Regions from separate parts of the Ensifer sp. MJa1 genome, predicted to be linked through region 3. Evidence: riboswitches for the same ligand, from Rfam matches in the RefSeq annotation. Region 3 holds a riboswitch; each other region holds the start of a gene.
The links. Region 3 has a riboswitch for cobalamin ahead of bluB (5,6-dimethylbenzimidazole synthase). Riboswitches for the same ligand answer to the same signal wherever they lie in the genome.

Region 1: it holds a riboswitch for cobalamin, as region 3 does, so the genes downstream of both, nrdH (glutaredoxin-like protein NrdH) here and bluB (5,6-dimethylbenzimidazole synthase) in region 3, are expected to answer to the same signal.
Region 2: it holds a riboswitch for cobalamin, as region 3 does, so the genes downstream of both, MKZ91_RS01805 (DUF1636 domain-containing protein) here and bluB (5,6-dimethylbenzimidazole synthase) in region 3, are expected to answer to the same signal.
Region 4: it holds a riboswitch for cobalamin, as region 3 does, so the genes downstream of both, MKZ91_RS06840 (aromatic ring-hydroxylating oxygenase subunit alpha) here and bluB (5,6-dimethylbenzimidazole synthase) in region 3, are expected to answer to the same signal.

The regions. Positions count from the first base shown of each region.
Region 1 covers NZ_JAKUMO010000002.1:340,393-346,192, reverse strand. Annotated here, with positions in the region: gene MKZ91_RS04345 (acyl-CoA thioesterase) at 1-604, shown strand, start outside; cobalamin riboswitch at 759-983, shown strand; gene nrdH (glutaredoxin-like protein NrdH) at 1,380-1,601, shown strand; gene nrdI (class Ib ribonucleoside-diphosphate reductase assembly flavoprotein NrdI) at 1,614-2,030, shown strand; gene nrdE (class 1b ribonucleoside-diphosphate reductase subunit alpha) at 2,000-4,153, shown strand; gene nrdF (class 1b ribonucleoside-diphosphate reductase subunit beta) at 4,335-5,309, shown strand; gene MKZ91_RS04320 (acylphosphatase) at 5,394-5,678, opposite strand.
Region 2 covers NZ_JAKUMO010000001.1:343,551-349,350, forward strand. Annotated here, with positions in the region: gene MKZ91_RS01790 (bifunctional aspartate transaminase/aspartate 4-decarboxylase) at 1-447, opposite strand, end outside; gene aspT (aspartate-alanine antiporter) at 499-2,187, opposite strand; gene MKZ91_RS01800 (hypothetical protein) at 2,468-2,668, opposite strand; cobalamin riboswitch at 2,825-3,040, shown strand; gene MKZ91_RS01805 (DUF1636 domain-containing protein) at 3,146-3,559, shown strand; gene MKZ91_RS01810 (ABC transporter ATP-binding protein) at 3,582-4,373, shown strand; gene MKZ91_RS01815 (ABC transporter substrate-binding protein) at 4,384-5,337, shown strand; gene MKZ91_RS01820 (FecCD family ABC transporter permease) at 5,425-5,800, shown strand, end outside.
Region 3 covers NZ_JAKUMO010000035.1:18,333-24,132, reverse strand. Annotated here, with positions in the region: gene MKZ91_RS29440 (DUF2865 domain-containing protein) at 1-617, shown strand, start outside; gene bluB (5,6-dimethylbenzimidazole synthase) at 802-1,506, opposite strand; cobalamin riboswitch at 1,551-1,761, opposite strand; gene MKZ91_RS29430 (SDR family oxidoreductase) at 1,790-2,602, opposite strand; gene MKZ91_RS29425 (phytanoyl-CoA dioxygenase family protein) at 2,693-3,886, opposite strand; gene MKZ91_RS29420 (LacI family DNA-binding transcriptional regulator) at 3,988-5,007, shown strand; gene MKZ91_RS29415 (sensor domain-containing diguanylate cyclase) at 5,041-5,800, opposite strand, start outside.
Region 4 covers NZ_JAKUMO010000003.1:349,021-354,820, forward strand. Annotated here, with positions in the region: partial or broken gene MKZ91_RS06830 (glycoside hydrolase family 25 protein) at 1-733, shown strand, start outside; gene MKZ91_RS06835 (hybrid-cluster NAD(P)-dependent oxidoreductase) at 895-1,989, opposite strand; gene MKZ91_RS06840 (aromatic ring-hydroxylating oxygenase subunit alpha) at 1,991-3,235, opposite strand; cobalamin riboswitch at 3,340-3,542, opposite strand; gene MKZ91_RS06845 (DUF6656 family protein) at 3,858-4,457, shown strand; gene MKZ91_RS06850 (L-threonylcarbamoyladenylate synthase) at 4,538-5,512, shown strand; gene MKZ91_RS06855 (FAD-binding oxidoreductase) at 5,640-5,800, shown strand, end outside.

The DNA of each region.
Region 1 (5,800 bases), on a different contig from region 3:
CGACCGCATCGACTTTCGCGCGCCGGCGCTGATTGGCCAGATCGTCCGCTTTACCGGGCGTCCCGTCCGCGTCGGGCGCCGCTCGATGGAGGTCGAGGTCGAGATGATCGCGGAAGACGTGACCGGCAGCCGGGTCTTATGCAGCCGCGGCACCTTCACCATGGTTGCCCAGCCTTGTGCCAGAAAAGAGCAATGGGTGCTGCCACCGCTCGGTCGAGCCGTGCGCGCGCCCGAAGACGATGCTGTGCTGCGCATGGTCGACATCGTCTTTCCCGACCAGGCCAACAGCTTCGGCGCCATGTTTGGCGGTGATGCCCTCGCGCAGATGACGAAGGCTGCCTTCGTTGTCGCAACGCGCAGGAGCCACCGGACGACGGTGCTCGCCTCCTGCACCGGCATGGACTTCAGGCACCGCATCACGATCGGCTCGATCATCGAATCCGTTGCCCGCATCGTGGACACCGGTCGCAGCTCGGCCACGATCGAAGTCGAGCTCTGGTCGGAAGAGCTTCTGACCGGCACCCGGCAACGGACGGTGACTGGAACCTTTGTCATGGTTGCCGTCGACGCCGACAATTGCCCCGTGCCCGCTTTCACCGGCTAGGAGGATGGGCGCGCCTGCAACACCGGGTGCGCCCTATCCACAGCCTCGGCGATGAACGGTCGTTTACTCCCCGTTATCCACACCGCAAAAGAAATCACCCCCTTGCCCCGGCCTCAGGCACCCCAGACCTATTGACGAAGATTGGCGATGAACTACTATATCTAGTGTTCGAGGTTCTTCCGATTCGCAAGGATAGGGAGCTAAGACGGGAATACGGTGCGCCGGCGGATTTCTGCCCGGCTATGCCGTAGCTGCCCCCGCAACTGTAGACGGCGAGCGACTGTCCGGAATTGGACCACTGAGGCATGAGGCCGCGGGAAGGTCGGGACGGAAGCGGAGACCCGTAAGCCAGGAGACCTGCCTTGAGCACCAAACGTCCACGGGCGGGGTGTCCGGAGGGGTTGAGTTGCGCGTGGCAGGATGAGCCTGCCTGATCGTCTCGACATCTCCCCGGCGGCCTGCCGAAAGCTTCGGGGTGAAGTCATGTCAGTTTCTTCCAGTACAGATCCACCTTCTGCGGACGGGTGCGTATTTTTGCGCGCCTGATCGAAAGGTCGTGCCCTGAAGAGTCGCTTCGACGGCGTTTTTCGGGCGCCCCGCCAGAATTTACCGGCCCGGTTGCCTGAAGCCGACCCCGGGCCAGTTCGCCGACATCAACTCCGGTCGAGATGATCGGAGAACGACGTCCTGCGCCCTGTCGCCAAACCCACGGTTCGCGTCCGCGCGATCCACTGAATTTCTGCGCCCCGAATTCTGCTCAACATCTGAGGAACCCATGTCCATCACCGTCTACAGCAAGCCCGCCTGCGTGCAATGCACCGCCACCACCCGTGCGCTCGACCGCCAGGGCATCGATTACAGGATTGTCGATATCTCCGAAGACACGGATGCCTTCGCACTAGTGCAGGGTCTCGGCTATCGGCAGGTTCCGGTCGTCGTTGCCGGCGAGCGGCACTGGGCCGGTTTCCGCCCGGATATGATCGGTTCGCTTTCCTGAGGGACAGAGGCGATGGGCCTGATCGTCTATTTTTCCAGCCGTTCGGAAAACACCCATCGCTTCGTCGAAAAGCTCGGCCTGCGCGCCGCCCGCATACCGCTTAGGCAAGGTAAGGACACGCTTACGGTATCCGAGCCCTACGTGCTCGTCGTGCCGACCTATTGCGGTGACGACGGCCGGGGTGCGGTGCCGAAACAGGTGATCCGCTTCTTGAACGACGCGGGCAACCGCTCCCACATCCGCGGCGTGATTGCCGCGGGCAACAGCAATTTCGGCGCGACCTACGGGATCGCCGGCGACGTGATCTCGGCCAAGTGCCGAGTGCCTTACCTCTACCGGTTCGAGCTTCTCGGAACCGAAGAGGACGTCGCCAATGTCAGAAACGGGATGGAACGATTTTGGACGTCACAACACTCGAACGCCCCTTGAAGGCGACAGAAGCAGCGCTCGACTATCATGCGCTGAACGCGATGCTGAACCTCTATGACGAGGAGGGCAGGATCCAGCTCGACAAGGACCGGCTGGCCGCGAAGCAGTACTTCCTCCAGCACGTCAACCAGAACACGGTTTTCTTCCATAATTTGCGCGAGAAGCTCGATTATCTGATGACCGAGGGCTACTACGAGCAGGAGGTCCTCGACCAGTATTCCTTCAATTTCGTGCGCGATCTCTACGACCACGCCTACGCGAAGAAATTCCGGTTCCCGACCTTCCTCGGCGCCTTCAAATATTACACCTCCTACACGCTGAAGACCTTCGACGGTAAGCGTTACCTGGAGCGCTACGAGGACCGTGTCTGCATGGTGGCGCTGGCGCTAGCGCGCGGCGACGAACAGTTTGCCCGCGATCTCGTCGACGAGATCATTTCCGGCCGCTTCCAGCCGGCGACGCCGACCTTCCTCAATGCCGGCAAGAAGGCCCGTGGCGAACTCGTTTCCTGCTTCCTGCTTCGGGTCGAGGACAACATGGAAAGCATCGGCCGCGCGATCAATTCGGCGCTGCAGCTCTCCAAGCGCGGCGGCGGCGTGGCACTGTCGCTCACCAACATCCGCGAGATGGGGGCCCCGATCAAGCAGATCGAGAACCAGTCCTCCGGGATCATCCCGGTCATGAAGCTGCTCGAGGACTCGTTCTCCTATGCCAATCAGCTCGGCGCCCGCCAGGGGGCGGGGGCCGTCTACCTGCATGCCCACCACCCCGACATCATGCGCTTCCTCGACACCAAGCGCGAAAACGCCGACGAGAAGATCCGCATCAAGACGCTGTCGCTCGGCGTCGTCATCCCCGACATCACCTTCGAGCTCGCCCGCAACAACGAGGACATGTACCTGTTCTCGCCCTATGACGTGGAGCGGGTCTATGGCGTGCCGTTGACCGAGATTTCGGTCAGCGAGAAATACCGCGAGATGGTGGAGGATGCGCGCATCCGCAAGCGGAAGATCAAGGCGCGCGAGTTCTTCCAGATCCTTGCCGAGATCCAGTTCGAGAGCGGCTATCCCTACATCATGTTCGAGGACACGGTGAACCGGGCCAACCCGATCGAAGGCCGCATCACCATGAGCAATCTCTGCTCGGAGATCCTGCAGGTGAGCGAGCCCAGCGAATTCAACGACGACCTTTCCTACAAGAACATGGGCAAGGACATCTCCTGCAATCTCGGCTCGCTGAACATTGCCGCCGCCATGGACTCAGCCGACTTCGGCAAGACGATCGAGACCTCGATCCGGGCGCTGACGGCCGTCTCGGACATGAGCCACATCTCCTCCGTACCTTCGATCGAGAAGGGCAACGACGACAGCCACGCGATCGGCCTTGGCCAGATGAACCTGCATGGCTATCTCGCCCGCGAGCGCATCTTCTACGGCTCTGCGGAAGGCATCGATTTCACCAACATCTATTTCTACACCGTGACCTATCACGCCATCCGCGCCTCGAACCGCATCGCCGTCGAGCGCGGCGAGAGCTTCAAGGGTTTCGGGAACTCGAAATACGCTTCGGGCGAGTATTTCGACAAATACACCGAGGCCGAATGGCTGCCTGAGACCGAGAAGGTGAAGGACCTGTTCGAGAAGGCCGGCATCAGCATTCCAACGCAGGAAGACTGGCTGGAGCTGAAGCAGGCGGTCATGACGGGCGGCCTCTACAACCAGAACCTCCAGGCGGTGCCGCCGACAGGCTCGATCTCCTACATCAATCATTCGACCTCCTCGATCCACCCGATCGTCTCGAAGATCGAGATCCGCAAGGAAGGCAAGATCGGCCGCGTCTATTATCCCGCAGCCTTCATGACCAACGACAACCTCGAATACTACCAGGATGCCTACGAGATCGGACCGGAGAAGATTATCGACACCTATGCGGCGGCGACCCAGCACGTCGACCAGGGCCTGTCGCTGACGCTGTTCTTCCGCGACACGGCAACGACCCGCGACATCAACCGCGCCCAGATCCATGCTTGGAAGAAGGGCATCAAGACCATCTACTACATCCGCCTTCGCCAGATGGCGCTCGAGGGCACGCAGGTCCAGGGCTGCGTCTCCTGCGCGCTGTAACTTTGCATTCCTGTAACTGCCCCTCACCCTAACCCTCTCCCCGCTTGAGGGGAGAGGGGACGTGCCACACGAAACGCTGATGGATGCGTCAGGACGGTGCGGCTGGTCCCTTCTCCCCACCTGCGGGGAGAAGGTGCCGGCAGGCGGATGAGGGGCCAGCACCATTCTAAAAGGCCCGACCATGAACATGCACACCAAACCCGCAAGCCGCATCCGAGCCATCAACTGGAACCGCATCGAGGACGACAAGGACTTGGAGGTCTGGAACCGGCTGACCGGCAATTTCTGGCTGCCGGAAAAAGTGCCGCTCTCCAACGACATCCCGTCCTGGGCGACGCTGAAACCAGAGGAGCAGAAGCTCACCATCCGCGTCTTCACCGGCTTGACGCTGCTCGACACGATCCAGAACGGCGTCGGCGCCGTCAGGCTGATGGAGGATTCAGCTACCCCGCATGAAGAGGCGGTGCTTTCCAACATCTCCTTCATGGAGGCGGTGCACGCGCGCTCCTATTCCTCGATCTTCTCGACGCTCTGCCTGACACCTGATGTCGACGACGCCTATCGCTGGTCGGAGGAAAACGAGTTCCTGCAGAAGAAGTCGGCGCTGATCATGGCCGAATACGCTTCCGGAGATCCGCTCAAGAAGAAGGTCGCCAGCGTCTTCCTCGAGAGCTTCCTGTTCTATTCCGGCTTTTACCTGCCGATGTTCTGGTCGAGCCGCGCCAAGCTCACCAACACCGCCGACATGATCCGGCTGATCATCCGCGACGAGGCGGTGCATGGGTATTACATCGGCTACAAGTTCCAGCGTGCGCTTGAGCGCATGAGCGAAGAGCGCCGGCAGGAGATCAAGGATTTTGCCTTCGACCTTTTGCTCGAACTCTACGACAACGAGGCAAAGTACACCGAGGCGCTTTATGACGGCGTCGGCCTTACCGAGGACGTGAAGAAGTTCCTGCACTACAACGCCAACAAGGCGCTGATGAATCTCGGCTACGAGGCGCTGTTCCCGGCCGAGGCCTGCAAGGTCAACCCCGCCATTCTCTCCGCGCTGTCGCCGAACGCCGACGAGAACCACGACTTCTTCTCCGGCTCCGGTTCCTCCTATGTCATCGGCAAGGCGGTCGCCACCGAAGACGAGGACTGGAATTTTTGATCTCCGGATTGTCGCTCGTGACATGAAACCGCCGCTCGGAGTGATTGGCTCTTCGGGCGGCTCTTTTTTTGCCCTAGGCGCGCGCTAGCGCGTGATGCGAAACCCGTGAAACTCTTCCGGCATTTCCGCGAACTCGGTTTTGACCTGGGTGACTGAGGCTGCCGGCGGTCCTATGGACAGACGTTCCAGCATCCGTGTCACCTCCGCCTCAGGACCGCTGATCAATGCGGCGACCGAGCCGTCGGCTTCGTTTTTCACCCAGCCATCGAGGCCCAAACTCTGCGCTTCGTCACGCGTCCAGACGCGAAAGCTGACGCCCTGCACACGCCCTACAATCCGAACGCGCACCGTCTTTCGTGCCGCGGCCATGATCGCCTCCCATGATCGCATTCCCTTGCCATTTTCGGCTGTATCTGGAGCAGGCGGCTGCGAAGGCAAGCGGCCCGGCCTGACGCCATTTCGTCTGTCGGAAGGAGGACGGCCCGACGAAC
Region 2 (5,800 bases), on a different contig from region 3:
ATAGTTGTCGCCGATGATCGAGTCCGTCAGCTCATGCACGAAGCCATCGGGATCGAAGCCGAAGGTCTTGATGGCATAGGCGACGGCATCGCCAAGGGTCTTTGCCGCCGGGATGCCTTCATCCTCTTCGTCCACGGTTTCCGTGGCCTGGAGCTGTTTCTTGATCCATTTCTGGAAGCGGGCATGGGCGCCATCCTGCGGCGGCATGCCGGCGACACCGGCCTTCGGATCATAATAGGCGCGCTTGGCTTCCGTCAGCGCAAACTGGCCGAGCAGGAAGAAGGCCTCGCGGGCGCGCGTCGCCGTCCAGTTGGGGTTGCCGCGACCGGCGTTGAGGAAGGCCTTGGCGGATTTCTGCGAGCTCGACTTGGCGAGCTTGATCAGTTCGTCCTTGATTTCGAACGGGCTGAGATCGGAAATGCTGTCGTAGAATTTGCGGTCCAACATGATAAACACTCCCTTGAACTCTGAACGATGGTCCGTGTTCGCCGGCTCGCCTCAGGCGAGCATGATGACGATGACAAGGCCGAAAATGGTAAGCAGCGTGTTGCCGATGGCGTAGGGCATGCCGTAGCCGAGGGCCGGCACCTTGCTCTTGGCCGCCTCCTGGATCATGCCGAGCGCCGCCGTCGTGGTCCTGACGCCGGCGCAGGCGCCAAACAGGATCGCCGGGTGGAACTTGAAGACATAGTGGCCGATCAGCACCGAGGCGATCATCGGGATCGAGGTTGCGACCACGCCCCAGATGAACAACGAAATGCCGACTTCCTGCAGCCCCGCGACAAAGCCCGGGCCGGCGCCGATGCCGACGACGGCAATGAAGATGTTGAGGCCGAGCGTGTTCATCAGCCACAGCGCCGGTGACGGGATGCGGCCGAAGGCGGGGTAGGTGGTGCGCAGCCAGCCGAGCACGAGGCCGGCAAGCAGCGCGCCGCCGGAGGTGGAAAGCCCGATCGGGATGCCGCCGATCGTGATCGTCAGCGCCCCGATCATCGCGCCGATGAAGAGGCCCCAGCCGAGGAAGGCGATATCGGTGGTTTCGACCGGGCGATCGGCAAAGCCCAATGCCTTGATGGCGGCCTCAACGTGCCGCTTGGCGCCGCCGATGGTGACGATGTCGCCGCGCTCGACGGTGGTGCCGGGAAGAACCGGGATCTCGACCAGTGAGCGGATGATCTTGCGGGCATAGACGCCGCGCGCCCAATCCATGGTGCTGACTTCGGCAAGCGTCTTGCCGGCGAGCGCCTTGTTGGTGACATAGACGTCGACGACCTCGGCCTCGGCGTTCAGCAGTTCCTTGTCCTCGACCTCGACCAGCTTCGAATCGAGGTTTTCGACCAGCACGGCGCGCCTGCCGGAGAAGGCGACGACGTCGCCCGGCTGCAGCACGGTGTTGCCGTCGGCCTCAATGATCTGGTTGCCGCGCCGCAGGCGTTCGACAAAGACGCGGACGCCGGGAAGGAGGTCCTTGACCGGTTTCCCGGTGAGACCGCTTGCCTGGTCGACGCGGTAGGCGCGAAGACCGAAATCATGATAGGCGCGGGTAATGCCGGGCTCGCTCGCCTCGGTGCCGCCGCCGAGCTTGGCCTCATATTCCTTGCAGGCGGCCGGAAGGTCGATGCCGAGAAGCCTCGGGCCCAGCTGGGCAAGAATGATCGCCGAGCCGATCGTGCCCCAGATATAGGTGACCGCATAGGCGATCGGAATCTGGTCGGCAAAGGTCTTGGCCTGTTCGGGCGTCAGCCCGAGCGAATTGATCTGGTCGGTCGCAACACCGATCGCGGCCGAAATCGTCTGCGATCCGGCATACATGCCGGCGCCATAGCCGAGCGGCAGGCCGGCGATCAGCGCGCAGAGATAGGGCACGATCAGGCAGAGCACCAGGACCGAGAGCGCAAAGGCGATCTGTTTCGGCCCATCGGTGCTCAAGCCGCGCACGAATTGCGGTCCCACGCCATAACCAACGGCAAACAGGAAGATCAAGAACAGGGTGGATTTCAGGTCACCGGAAACCTGGATGCCCAGTTGCCCGATGAGAACGCCCGCCAGCAATGTGGCGGTGACGTTGCCGAGGTTGAAGCCTGCGACCTTGATGGGGCCGATCAGGAAGCCGATGCCGAGGGCGAGAAAGACGGCAACCGGAGGATAGGTCCGAAGCGTCTCGACGAAGAAATCGATTGGGTTCACTGCTATCCCCTGTCGAAAGTTGAATTGCCGTCACTTCATTTCGGGACTTGCGCGGCCAGGTTGATGTGGTGGTGGTGTATCGATGCCCAATCCCAGCTTCGGCGCCAATCCCAGCTTCGGCGATTGTCGCTTCGGTCGGTGATTTTCTCAACGGTCATGGGGTTACGTGAGCGTAACGTACGTTACGTTTCAGTGCTTTGCCGGGAATGCGGCTTCCAGGTGGCGGTGTCCTCGATGCCCAAGAACGTTGCTCCCGCCAGATCCCTCGTCGGCATTTCAACTATGGTGTTGTAGCTGTCGCGTTGTCTGGCGGCGTCCCGCGCATGAAACCTTTGCCGGCTATGCTTGCCGTCGAGGTCTCCTTCGACATGCGCAACGCTGCTTCACGCAGATGCCGTTGCGTGGCAGGCTGGGCGGCGACATCGAGGATCTTGCCGCCGGGCTTCAGCGAAGCCAAGGATACGCCGGTCGCCGCCGTCACGCGAGGCTCTCGCCCGGAGCGGGCGGCCGAATGCCTGACGATCATTTCCTTGTTGATTTGTGTAATGTTATTTTATAACAGTCACGCATGACGAAACGCCGCATGTTGATAGAGCCCGAAGCAGACGCCCGCGCGGTTGTCACTTCAGCCGATTCATGCGAGGAAGGCGTTGATGGTGCTGCGTCCGCGACAATGCGGAGGCGGCTGAAAAGGGAACACGGAACGGACGACCCTGACGGGACCGAAACCGTGGCTGCCCCCGCAACTGTGAGCGGAAAGCGCATTCACACCATGTCACTGGCATCAAGCCGGGAAGACGTGGATGCGCCGCGACCCGCGAGCCAGGAGACCTGCCATCGAACCGATCAACCACAACGGACGGGGTGTTCCGATGGAAAAGAACTGGCTTTCGCACGACGGCTTTCCGTCCTTCTGCCGCTTCGCCATCTCCTGCCGTCACTCCGGCGGAGAGAGAAGATGGCCGAGCCGACTTCAAGACAGCACAAGATAACGGTCTGCACCGATTGCCGCCTTACCGGTGGCCCTTGCGCGCCCGGTGCCGAGCTCATTCAGCGCCTCAACCGCAGCATCGCCACGCTCGGGACACCGCTCGACCGTGACTTCTCGATCGCCGGCACCGTCTGCATGGCCGCCTGCACCCGACCCTGCACCATCGCCTTCCAGGCAACCGGCAAGGCGACCTATCTCTTCGGCGACATTTCGCCGGAGGAAGACATCGACGATCTCGTCAGCTTCGCCACCACCTATGCCGAGCGCGGTGATGGCATGACGCGTGCCGTCGAGCGCCCGCGCGGGCTGAAGGGCAAGACGCTCGCCCGCATCCCGGCGGCCATGCTCGTCTCCGAAGACATCGCCGGACGGTTCCAGTGAGACCGCGGGGAGGGACAGGATCATGAGCTGCACGTCGACAGGAGCCACGCTCAGGGTGGAGGGCCTGCGTTGGGGACCGCGTCCGGGCCTGACGCTGGTCGAGGATGTCGATTTTTCGATCGCGGCGGGAAGCCGGCTTGCGATCCTCGGGCCGAACGGTGCCGGCAAGACCTCTCTTTTGCGCTGCCTTTATCGCGCCGTGCAGCCGGATGCCGGCCGCATTGCCGTCGATGGCGTCGACCTCTGGTCGATTTCGGCACGCGAGGCGGCAAAGACAATCGCCGTCGTGCTGCAGGAAATGCCCGGCGATTTTCCCTTCAGCGTGCGCGATGTGGTGATGATGGGGCGGATCCCGAGACGCGAGGGCCTGAGCGGCTGGTCGGAGCTTGATCGCGAGCGCGTGGCTCACGCGCTGTCGCATCTCAATCTCGCCCATCTCGCCGGCCGGCAATTTGCCACGCTTTCGGGCGGCGAGAAGCAGCGGGTGCTGATCGCCCGGGCGCTTGCCCAGGAGCCGCGCATCATCATCCTCGACGAGCCGACCAATCATCTCGACATCCGCCACCAGCTCGAAATCCTCGAACTGCTGCAGACGTTGAAGCTGACGATCGTCTCGACGCTGCACGACATCAACCTTGCCGCCGAGTTCGCCACCGACGTCGCGATCGTGACGGCCGGGCGGCTGACGGCCTTTGGGACACCGGAGCAGGTCCTGAGCCCCAGGGCGCTCTCCGTAGCCTTCGGCGTCACCGCCACCGTCCACAGCACGGCCGCTGCCGGCAGCGCCCGTTTCTCCTTCTCACTTCCCCGATAGGATTTATTTCATGAAGATCAATATTGCCTCATCCACCGTCCTGTTCCTTCTCGCCGCGGCAACGCCGGCGCTCGCCCATCCGGTCACCATCAAGAGCTGCAACCGCGAGGTGACCTTCGATGCGGCGCCCAAGCGTGCGATCGCCAACGACGTCAACCTGGTGGAGATGATGCTGGCCTTGAGGCTGCAGGACCGCATGGTCGGCTATACCGGCGTCTCCGGCTGGAAGACACTGGATGAAAGGCTGCGCGAGGGCGTGAAGGAACTGCCGGAGCTTTCGGAGAAGTATCCGACCAAGGAAGTGCTCTTGAACGCCGACGCCGATTTCTTCTTTGCCGGCTGGAACTACGGCATGAAGGTCGGCGGCGAGGTGACGCCCGAGACGCTCGCCCCCTTCAAGATCGGTGTCTACGAACTTACCGAATCCTGCATCCACGTGATGGCCAAGGAAAAGCCAACGATGGACGACATGTTCGTCGATCTTCTCAATCTTGGCCGCATCTTCGGCGTCGAGGATCGGGCGCAAGCGCTGGTTGCGGGCTATCGCAGCCAGTTGGCCGACATCGTCAAGGCATCGGCCGGCGGCGACAAGCCGACGCGTGTGTTCGTCTATGATTCCGGCGAGGAGAAGCCGTTCACCTCGGGTCGCTTCGGCATTCCGACGGCGATGATCGAGGCTGCCGGCGGCGCCAACATCATGGAGGACGTCGAAAAGAGCTGGGTGGAGGTTTCCTGGGAGCCGGTGATCGAGCGCAATCCCGAGGTGGTCGTCATCGTCAATTACGGGGAGGTGAAGGCCGAAGACAAGATCGCCTTCATGAAGAACAATCCCGCCTTCGCCAATGTCGACGCCGTCAAGAACGACCGCTTCGTGGTGCTCGAATATGTGGAAGCGACACCCGGGCCGCGCAACATCGACGCCATTGCGCGTCTCGCCAAGGCATTTCACGGGCAGGGCCTGTAATCGATGCTGGCTGAGGATACGTCGCCTCGTCCCCTGGCGGCTTCGCGCCTAGTGTCGGCCCGGGGGCTCCGGGCCGGGATCGGTCTCGTGGCCGCGCTGCTCCTGCTTGCCGTGACCGTGACGGCCGGCGTGTCGCTCGGCTCGGCGCCGATCCCGGTTTCAACCGTCTGGTCGATCATCGCCAGCAAGATCTCGCCCGAAAGCGTCGAGGTCTTCTGGTCGGCCGGGCGCGAGAGCATCGTCTGGGACGTGCGCCTGCCGCGCGTGATCCTTGCCGGCCTCGTCGGCGCCGGGCTGGCGTTGACCGGTGCCGTGCTACAATCGGTGACCCGCAATCCGCTCGCCGATCCGCACCTGCTTGGCGTCTCCTCCGGCGGCGCGCTCGGCGCGATCATTGCATTGCTCCACACCGGGCTCATCCTCGGCCTTGCCACGGTGCCGCTCTTTGCCTTTGCCGGGGCGC
Region 3 (5,800 bases):
ATATCATAGAGGACCTGCCACCGGACGAATCCTACGGCCCGTTGCTGCGGCATGACGATGACGGTTACGGACCAGAGGGCGGCTATTACACGGGGACGCTGCGCACCATGTGCGTGCGGACCTGTGACGGCGCCTTCTTCCCGATCTCGTCCGATGCCACGCCAGCGGATTTTGCGCGGGACGAACAAGCCTGTCGCGCGCGCTGCCCAGGGGCTGAGACCGAGCTTTTCTTCCACGACCTCAACACCGAAGAGAGCGAGCAGATGGTCTCGGCTTCGACCGGCCGGCCCTATACCGAGCTCCCCAATGCCTTTGCCTATCGCACCCGCGGCGTCGGCACACCCGGTATCTGCGGCTGCCAGATACCGCGCACTGCCGCGGCGCAACCAACCACAGGCACGAAGATCACCGGTGACGATCAATCGTCGATTGTGATCATCGAGACCAAGAAGCCGGCATCGGAAAGCGCTTCCGAGAAGGCACCGGCAGAGGAACGTCCCTACGATCCGGCAAAGAGCAAGGTGCGGGTCGTCGGCCCGACCTTCCTGCCACAGGAAGAAACGTCCATCGACCTGAAACACCCCAAAGGACCGGCTTACCAACCGGTCCAAAACTGAACGCGCGACGCCTTACAGCGCCGCGCGTCTTCTAAGGCGCGCCAAGGACGCTGTAACACTTTAAAGCTGCTGCATAATCCTACCCTTAAATCGATTCCGACTTAAGGAGCTATGCCGTAGCGGCGATCGCAGTTTTTGCATGCAGATAACAATGCAACCGTTTGAAGTATCTGCATTTTTGCCATCATCTGGAAACGGCTGACGGCGCCTGGCAGCCCCAGCTTTCTTCAAAGACCAGTTCATCGAGGGGCAAGCGCTGGCGCCATCCCTTCACCGCGAGCTCCGGCTGCTGGTAAAGCTGGTCGACATAACCGAGGCACAGCCAGGCGACGATCTCGATGTGATCGGGAATTTTGAGGATCGCCTTGATCTCGGCCTCGTGGAAGATGCTCACCCAGCCGACGCCGACACCTTCGGCCCGTGCTGCCAGCCACAGGTTCTGCACGGCACAGACCGTGGAATAGACGTCCATCTGCGGATTGTGCGTACGCCCGAGCACAACAGCCCCGCCACGCGTGCGGTCGCAAGTGACGCAGATGCTGAGCGGCGCCTTGTGGATGCCCTCGAGCTTCAACGAGCGGTACTTCGTCTGTTGCTCGCCGGAAAACATCAACGCCGCTTCTTCATTGGCACGACGAAAGGCCTGCCAGATGCGCTCGCGGGTCTCAGGCGCCCTCACCAGGAGGAAGTTCCAGGGTTGCATGAACCCCACGGACGGTGCGCTATGGGCCGCCGAAAGCAGCCGCTTCACCAGGTCGTCAGGCAGTGGGTCGCCCAGGAATTCGTCGCGCACGTCGCGGCGTGTTTCAATAGCACGGTAGACGGCCTCCCGCTCTTCCGGCGAAAAGGCTGAGGCAGCCGCAAGGCCACCCTTCGGTTCAGTCAGCATCGTTCGATCCCCAACAATGCGAAACCTTCCGCCGTCCACGCGGGTTCGGTCTATCTCGCCAGGCCGGTCTTCTGACTCCGGTTCAACCGGTCGCCTCGCCTTCCCAGATCGGTTGAAGATCCAGTGGCAATACCTTGAATCAAATCAAGGCCATATCGAAGCGTCCGTCCCCGTCACAGCGTTGGGCACGTTCCGGAATGACGCCGGATTCCCGATTCTCCCGCTCGCGCGGGCACCTGACGGCCGCATAAGGACACAGCCGCCGGAGAAAGACAAGCAAGTCTCAGAGCGGCGCCACCGGATGCGGCGAACCGTCATAGGCGCCCCAGACCGACTGGTCGAAGCAGATCACCGAGCCGGTCATCAGCCCCGATTCCGCCGACGACAGGTAGGCGCAGGCGCGCGCAACCTCTGCCGGATCGACCAGCCGGCCGAAGGGCTGGCTGGCGGCCGCCTTCTCCAGCCAATCCGGCGACGCGCCATGAAACTCCCGCTGGATGCGGTCTTCGCCCTCCGATGCCATCCAGCCGATGTTGAGACCGTTGACGCGGATGCGGTTGCGCAGGAGCGCATAGGCCGTGTTCTTGGTAAGGGTTTCGAGTGCACCCTTGGACGAGCAGTAGGCAGCGATGAATGGTTGTCCCGCCATTGCCGACATTGAGCCGATGTTGACGATCGTGCCTTCGGTGCCCTCTCGCCGCATCACCTTGATCGCCTCCTGCATGAGGAAGAACGGCGCACGCACATTGATGGCGAACATGCGATCGAACAGTTCCGGTGTGGTGTCGAGGATCGTGCCGCGGTCGGTGATGGCGGCGGCATTGACCAGCGCATCGACGCGGCCGAACTCCGCATCACAGGCCGCGACCACCTTGCGCGCATCTTCCACCTGTTCGAGGTCGGCCTCGACATAGACCACTCTTGCGCCGCCGGCCTTGCCGATCTGTTCGGCTTTCGCGCGCCCCTTGGCTGCATTGCGACCGCAAATGACGATGCCGGCCGCACCGCGTTCTGCAAAAAGACCGGCGATCGTCGCGCCAAGCCCCTGTGTGCCACCGGTGACGATGGCGATCTTGCCTTCCAGTTGTCCGCTCATCGAAATCCTCCCTTTGAGTGAGATCAGGTAGAAACAGAACTGGCCCCGGACGGATTGCGCCCGGAGCCGATCAGATATGGAGCAAAGCCGTCAACTCAGCTTGCGCCTGGCCTGTGCGTCGAGCGCCGCACGAAAATCCACCTCGCTTGTTCCGGCCTTCAGCGCCTCGCGCATCAATTGCGCCTGCGTCTTCGGTGCCAAACCGCCAAGCGGCGGATCGCGGTCGAGATTGGTCGGGAAGGAATAGCCTTCTGCGCAGGAAGCAATCGCGTTCTCCGCCTCCGCCTGCGTGACCGTGTCAGTCGCGAGCAAAGTCTTCAGCGCCGGATAGAGCACGGCACTCATCGTCCGCCGATCGACGGTCTCCATCGCCCGACCGAAGGCCGATGACACCTGCAGCAGGTTCGCCACGCGGCGGATATCCGCCGAACGGTTGTTGCCGGCCGCATGGAAGAGCGCCGGGTTGAAGAACACGACATCGCCCTTCTCAAGCGGAAGCTGGATGTGATGTTCGTCGAAATAGGCGCGGAATTCCGGGCGGTTGAGGGCGAGATACCCTGGCACGTAAGTCTGGCTGAAGGGCAGGAACAGCGTCGGGCCGCTCTCGAGCGGCATGTCGCAATGGGCGACCGCCCCTTGCAGCGTCAGCACCGGCGAAAGCTTGTGCACATGAGCAGGGTATTGCTCGATCACCGCCCGTGCCTGAAAGCCAAGGTGATAATCGCGGTGTGCGGATTGGGCCGCGCCACCCGGATTGACGCGATTGACCTGCGCGGTCATCTGGTAATTCGGGCCAAGCCAGGCCTCGCTGACGAGCGCAATGATGGCGTTGCCGTAGTAGGCGGCGAAATTCTCGGGCGCCTTCAGGCAGTGCTTTTCCAGTGAGTTCCAGATCCGGTCATTCGCGCCGGGCTTGGCAAAGTGATCGCCGCCGCCGCTGCTGGAGCGGTGCTGTTCCTCGATGATCTCGTCAAACACGGCACTGGCAGCGTCGATTGTCGTCGTATCGGCAAAGGCGCGCTTGAAGACTGCAACACCCGGACCCGTCGCCAGCACTTCGCAAATCTCTGCCAGGATCTCTCGCCGTGTCTCGGGGTGAGCGCACGAGGCAGTCAGTTCGGCACTGTCATAGATCAGCACATTTTTCTCGCAGCCCGACGCATGCGGGTAGTCGGCCGGGTTGGTCCGGCGCTCCACCTCGGCCCGGAAAGCGTCGATGTCGCAGGCATCCTCCGTGAGCCATACGCGGTCGACGCGCTGCCGCGCGCTGCTGTCGGTCTTCATCCCGTTTCCTCCTCTGAAACCTTGGATGCAGACGACTATAGGCGGCGGCAAAACATGATATAGAGCAGGAATCCATCAAAAATCCATCAAGGAGCCGGCCGATGGCCCATCCGTTCCTGGTCAAGGACATCGCCTTTCAGGCAGGTCTCAGCACTGCCACCGTCGACCGGGTGCTCAATGAACGACCGGGTGTGCGCCGGCAGACCGTGGCGCGGGTTCGCGCCGCGATAGAGGAGCTCGAAAAGCAGCAGGCGGGTCTCGACGTCCAGGGCAGAAAATTCGCGATCGACATCGTGATGGAAGCGCCGGAGCGTTTCACCGACGCCGTGCGGCGGGCGTTTGAAACCGAGGCGCTCACCTTCGCGCCCACGATCTTTCGCTGCCGCTTTCATTTCGCCGAGACCATGCGTCCGCAGGAGATCGTGCAACTGCTCGATCGCATCAGGCTTCGCGGCACCGATGGCCTGGTGCTCAAGGCGCCCGATGTGCCTGACATCGTCAGTGCCGTGGCGCGGCTGGAGCAAGGTGGCATCCCCGTCGTAACGCTGGTAACCGATCTTCCCAACTCGCAAAGAACCGCCTATGCGGGCGCGGACAACCGGGCTGCGGGGCAAACCGCGGCCTATCTCATCGGCGAACATTTTTCCGGCGCCCCTTCAACCGTGCTCGTCACCCTGTCGAGCGGTCGCTTCCGTGGTGAGGAGGAGCGCGAGATCGGCTTCCGTCGCGTCTTGCGGGAGCACTACCCGGCGATCCGCATCGTCGAGATCAGCGAAGGTCATGGCCGCGACAGCGAGACGGGCGCCCTGGCAGACCTGGCGCTGGCTGCCAACCCCGACATCAACGCCGCCTATTCGATCGGGGGCGGCAACCGCTCGGTGCTCGCAGCGTTCGACCGGCTCAACCGTCGCTGCGCGCTCTACATCGCCCATGATCTCGATGACGACAACCTGGCGCTCCTGCGCGCGCGGCGCATTCACTTCGTGCTGCACCACGATCTGAAAACCGATGCGCGCACCGCCTTTCGCACCATCATGCTGCGGCGACACGTGCCGCCGGCGACAGGTGGTGCTCAACTTTCTGCAGTCGTGGTCATCACGCCATACAACGTGCCGGAGTAGCCGGCCCTTTCGGCACAGCTTCCGCCCGTGATTTCAGGCCGCCGATTGCCCTTCGGGCCTGCCCGCCGGCAGCACCATGTCATCGGCGGTCTCGACACGGTTGCGGCCGCGGCGCTTGGCGAAGTAAAGCGCTTCGTCCGCTGCCGAGAGCAAGGCGCGCGCCGTCATGCCGTGCCGCGGGGCAAAGGCGATGCCGGCGCTGCCGCCGACAACCAGCATCTGCCCGCCGAAGGCCACCGGTGTCTGCGCATCGGCAACCAGACCAGCCGCTAGGCCGCGCGCTTCCGCCTCGCTGCAATCGCCAAGAATGATCGCAAATTCGTCGCCCCCGAGCCGGGCGACGGCGCCCTTCGGCTCGACCCTCCGCCGGAACCGTTCAGCCATCGCGATCAGCACGGCATCGCCTGCTGCATGGCCATGACGGTCATTGACCGCCTTGAACTCGTCGAGATCGGCATAGACGACTGTGAACGGATGGGACTTTGCTCTGAGCAGTGCCGCCGCCAGCATATCGTCGAAACCGCTTCGGTTCATGAGCCCGGTCAGGCGGTCATGCTTGGCAAGGTGGCGGTTGAGCGCCTCGCTTTGCTGCAGGGCGGCAAACAGTGTCGAGAAGCGGAATGCAACGAACGCCATCAGCAACGTTGCGACGATGGCCATGATGATGACGCTCGGCAGCAATGCCGCGCGTACGAAGCCGCCAGGCGATTTCGGTATCCAGGCCGCCACAAGACAGGACTGCTGCGAGCAGCGCCCGACCGACGCGTAGATGCTGCCCGCCGGCCGTTCGCTC
Region 4 (5,800 bases), on a different contig from region 3:
GACCATGTGGCGCAAATACGCCGTCAGCCGCGAGCTCTACCAGACCCGTCGCATGCTCGCCCGCTCGCATGGGCTGCTGTGGGGCGCCTATCACCTCGCACGCCCAGGAAATCCGGTAGATCAGGCCAACCACTTCCTCGACTACGCAGAGCCGCGCGACGATGAGTTGATGGTGCTGGACATCGAGGGGATCGACCCGGAAAAATACATGTCGCTCGAGGACGCGGCGATCTTTGCCGGCCACATCAAGACCCGGACCGGGCGTTATCCGATCCTCTACACCAACCACGTCACCGCCAAGTACATCGCCACGCACCGCTCGCGGTACCGGCTGCTGTCGCGGCTGCCACTCTGGTACGCGCGCTACAAGCCGGATATCCGCCAGGTCTTCCCGATGGGCAACTGGGAGAGCTATGCGCTGTGGCAGTTCTCTTCAGGCATCAATTGTGGCAAGCGGCGCTGCCCCTATCGTGTCCCGGGAACACTCGCCGACATCGACGTGAACGTCGCCGCTATGCCACCGGCGGCGCTGAAGGCAATCTGGGCGCAAGGGGCCTTGCTGCCCGAAAAGCCGCTACCGCTGACCCTTGTCGCCAAGGCAGAACAGGGAAGCGGCGTCAGCGCGATTGCCGAGGCGAAGGCCGCGTTCGAAACCGAACCACTGCTCGTCAGCCGCGCGGGCGCGACAAGCGGCGCCGGCAGCGGCGTCGACATGCTGGTGACTGGCTCGATCGATTTCGGCCGTCACGAGCGCGCGCTGCAAGTGGCGATCGCCGCCAGTGAAGCACCCATCCAGTGTCCCCATAGCTCCGCCGACACCGACAGCCTCAGGCGCGTCGCCGTCAGGCTGCTGCCCTGCAACGCCCGCTGAGCGGCACGTCGCGAGCCACAGCGTCAGGCTTCGATCTGGACATCCCCAAGCGGGCGCGAACAACAGGCGAGGATGTAGCCCTCGTCAATCTCGTCGTCGAGAATGCCACCATTGTGGTTCATATCCACCTCGCCGGCGACCTTCATGACGCGGCAGGTGCCACAGATGCCGCCCTCGCAGGCAGCCCCGATCCTCACCCCGTTGGCACGCGCCGCCTGCAGGATTGTCTGGCCCGGCTTGGCTTCGACCTCCTTGCCGCTCATGGTGAAGACGACCTTGGCGGCCTGCACTTCGCCATCGCCGCCGACACCGGCGCGCACTGCGATCTCTTCGGCCGCAGGCGCTGCCGCCGGCTGGAAGCTCTCCTCGTGATAGCGACTCATGTCGAAGCCGGTCGCCTTCAGCATTTCGCGCACACCGCGCATGAACGGTTCCGGACCGCAGCAGAACACGGTGCGCTCCAGGAAATCCGGCGCGAGCAGCGGCAGCTTGGTGCCGTCGATGCGCCCGCGCAGGCCGTGCCAGCCGTGCCGCGCCTCGTGTCCTTCAACGATAAAGCCGAGGTTGAGCCCGGGCATCTGTGTCGCCAGCACTTCCAGCTCGGAGCGGAAAAGCAGATCGTCCGGGCGCCGGGCGCAGGAGATAAAGGTCACGTCCGTTTCCGGCACGCAGTCCGCCATCCAGCGCGTCATCGACATCATCGGGGTGATACCCGATCCGGCCGAGATGAACAGATACTTGTCACCCGGATGCCGCACGAAGCTGAAATCCCCGAGCGGACCGAATGCCCTAAGCTTCATGCCGGGTTTCAGGTGGTCGAACATCCAGCGGGTACCGATGCTGTCGGCCTGCACCTTAACCGTGACGGCGATCGAGAGTGGTCGCGACGGCGTCGACGACAGCGTGTAGGTGCGCATGACCGGTTCGTCGCCGACGGGCAGTTCGAGGGTGACGAACTGCCCGGGCAGGTAGCGGAACCAGGCCGGCTTTTCCGCCCGGAAGGTGAAGGTCATGACATCGGCTGTCTCGACGACCGCCGAGGTGCATTCGAGCAGCTGCTGCCGGTCGATCCAGACGTGCAGCGCATCGAAGTGGTGGAAGGAGGACGCCATCTGCATGTCAGGCAACCCTCGAAAGCGGAGCGGCATCGCCCTTGAGGCGTTGCTCCATGAACTTGCAGTACCATTCGACGAACTGCATCACGCCGCCTTCGTGCTCCGGCGAATAGGGGCCGGGCTGATAGGCAGGCGAGCGGATGCCAAAGGCATTTTCCTCCACGATCTGACGGTCCTGGTCGTTGGTCTCGGTCCAGACGTGGGTCAGTTCTTCCAGGTTGTAGTCGACGCCCTCGACCGCATCCTTGTTGACGAGCCACTTCGTCGTCACCTGCGTCAGTTCCGGGCCGAGCGGCAGGACGCGGAAGGTGATGGCATGGTCGGCGAGCACGTGGTTCCAGGTCGTTGGATAGTGGAACATCAAAAGCGTACCGATCTGTTGCTGGTGGACACCTGCCGACAGGGCCTGGCGGACGGCGCGCGCGCCGGACATGGTATAGCTTTCGGCGTCGTCGACGAGCGGCATGCGGGCGGCGCGGAACTGTCCGGTCGGCGATATCTTGAACTCGCTCGGAAGCCCTTCCGCCTCGCACTTTGCCCAGTGCGCGGCAATCACTGGATCGTCCTTGGCGCCCTGAACGCCGGTTGCCGTCGGCGCTTCCGGATAGGTGCGGCAAAGCTCCGGGTGGTTGGCGGCGCAATGGTAGCACTCGCGGTTGTTTTCCCAGACGAGCTTCCAGTTGCCCTTCTCGATGATCGTGCTTTCAAAGGCGACCTTGGTTTCGCCGAGGCGATGCGGCGCGAGGTAGGGCAAGGCCAGTTCGCGGAAGGCCGCGAAGTCCATCGGATTTTCAGACAGGTTGATGAAAATGTAGCCGCCGACCGTTTCGCAATGGATCGGCTTCAGGCTGTGGGCCGCCTTGTCGAAGTCCTCGCCCATCTGGCGCGCAAAGAGCAGGCTGCCGTCGAGCTCGTAGGTCCACTGGTGATAGGGACAGACAAGCTTTGCCGATGACCCCTTGTGTTGCGTGCAGACGCGAGAGCCGCGGTGGCGGCAGGAATTGTGAAGTGCCCGGATCGTGCCCTGGCGATCGCGGGTGATGACGACGGGGAAATCTCCCACCTGGACGGTGAAATAATTGCCGGCCCTCGGGATCTCGCAGTCATGGCCGATGAACAGCCAGTCCTTGTACCAGATGTTCTCCAGATCCTGCCGGTAGTAGTCGGGATCGATGTAGAAGGCCCGATCGAGGCTGTAGCCGTCACGTCGGCCTTTCAGCCTGCGAAGCATATCGTTCCTGATGTCCATGTCCTGTCCTCATGCGCCATGTTTCGGAGAGGCAGGACAGGAACCCGCACGGGCGCATGCCCATGCGTTTGAGGCTCCGATCCGGCTGCCCGCCGCAACCCGTTACGGTTATGTCTGTCAAGGCTGGTTTCCGGGCTCAGGAGCCGTCCTTTGGGGACCTGCCCGGCGCCTTCCCGGACGAAACCGTCCAGTGGCCTTTTGCCGAGGCTTTCGCTCCACCACCGTTGCGGGGGCAGCGCCGGGATTTGACCGGCTTCCCAATTCTCCGCCCTCCCTTAAAGGCGGCACCTTGAGTGAGGATATGTAAGCGTGGAACCCATGCCGGCAGCTGCCAGATAGCGACATCCGTTTCCAGAAAGACGACACGCATCAATGAAGTTACGAAGGGCGAAACCGCAGAATGTTTCGCTTTATAAACAGATAGATAGATCAAAAAACCGGCAATTGCCGCGTTTTCGGCCCGGCATGGCGCGAGCGCGTGAGAGCTTCGCCAGATTGCGACATGACTTCATGACCCGCCCGACTTCTCCATCACCTCGCGGCGAAATCTTTCATTAACCATAAGCCATTAGCCTTGCCGGCGGACGAGTGGGTCCAACAGGCAGATGGCGCGCTGACGATCATGAGCAAGTTCAAGTATTACGATGCAGCGGCCGAAAGGCCGCCGGCGACCCCGGCGAAGGCGGCTGTCCATACAGAGTTCCTGCGCACCGGCCGGATCAACCGCCGTCAATGGATGCCGAGCGAGCGCCGGTATCTGAGCTACGAGGAAGTCGCAGACCGGACCGGCAAGAAACTGGCGACCGCCGGCGACACGACGCACAAGCGCATCAACGGCTTCCATTCATCGATCCAGTTCCCCAAGATGATCTTCCACCGCACGCTCGCCGGGCGGCCGCACCTCGGCTATTGCCACGTGACGGCGGCGCGCACCCCCGTTGCGCCTGCCAAGGACATCACCTGGTCGTTCTATTTCGCCAACTTCTTCTGCGAACTCGGCGACGAAAAGCACTTCTTCGAGCGGATCCAGACCGGCTATTCACGCATGTATTTCGCCGTCGCCATCGAACCGAACGCCGACGAAGGACAAATGGTCATCAACCGCAACATCCGCGATAATGGCTTGTTGTTCCGTACCGATGATCCCAAGGTGGCGCTGAAGAACGTGCTGATGCTGGGCGCCCGCGATGATGCGCTGCGCCGCATCATCCGCAGCCTCTGAGCCGACGACAGCTTGTGCTGAAAGAAGATCTTCTGTTTTCCCTGTGTGTCCGCTAAGGAAGCTTCCGGAAGGGGCACGGCATGGCTGACATCATAGACACTGGCAAGGAACCGGATCGCGCGATCGAGCGCGCCTGCGCCGTTCTTGCCGAGGGCGAGCCGGTCGCCATTCCAACCGAGACGGTCTACGGCCTTGCGGCCGACGCGACCAATCCCGATGCGATCAGCCGTATTTACGAGATGAAGGGGCGACCGCGCTTCAACCCGCTGATCTCGCATGTCTCGGACATGGCGATGGCGGAAGCTCATGTGCGGTTCGACCCGATTTCCCGGCGGCTGGCGGAGGCCTTTTGGCCCGGACCGCTGACATTGATCCTGCGGCAGCGGCAGGACAGTACCGTTCACGCACTTGCCTCAGCCGGCCTCGACACACTCGGCATCCGCATGCCCGAGGGTTTTTCGCGGCGGGTGATCGGCCGGTATGGCCGGCCGCTTGCGGCGCCCAGCGCCAATACGTCCGGCAAGATCAGCCCGACCAGTGCTGCCCATGTGGAAGCCGATCTCGGTGCCAAACTGAAGCTGATCCTCGATGCCGGCCCGGCCGAGATCGGGCTTGAGTCGACCATCATCAAGGTCGAAGACGATGCGATCCGGTTGTTGCGTCCAGGTGGCCTTGACGCCGCCGAGATCGAGCGTCTGCTCGACCGCCCCGTAGAGCGGCCGGAAACGGCGGGCGCGACGATCGAAGCGCCGGGCATGCTCGCCTCCCACTATGCTCCGGGCGCGGCCGTCAGGCTCGACGCTGCCGATGTTCGCCCCGGGGAAGCATTGGTCCGTTTCGGCGGCGGCCGGATCAGCGGCGAGGAACAGGCAGCCATCGTGCTCGACCTCAGTCCGACCGGCAACCTGAGGGAAGCGGCCGCCAACCTGTTCGACTACATGAAGCGTGCGGATGCGAGCGGCGCGCGGACGATCGCCTTCGGGCCAATCCCTTCGGATGGCTTGGGCGAAGCGATCATCGACCGGCTGCAGCGGGCAGCCGCCCCGAGAGAGTGACGTCTGCGGCGCACCGCTTTTCGCGCGTGCCCTTCTAACGATCGAGCCGCGATCACGGATAGGATCGCGGCATTGCTGCGGATCCCCGGTCCAAAACTGCGCCCACGGCGCAAAGCGAAGGCAGGCCATGACCACGCTCCCCTCTCCCGAACTGATTGCGTCCTTCGCCGAGATCGTCGGCAGCGCCAACCTGCTCACGGCCGAAGCCGACAAGGCGCGCTATCTGGTCGAGTCCCGCGGGCTATACCGAGGCACGACGCCGATGGTGCTTCGCCCCGGTTCGGTCGA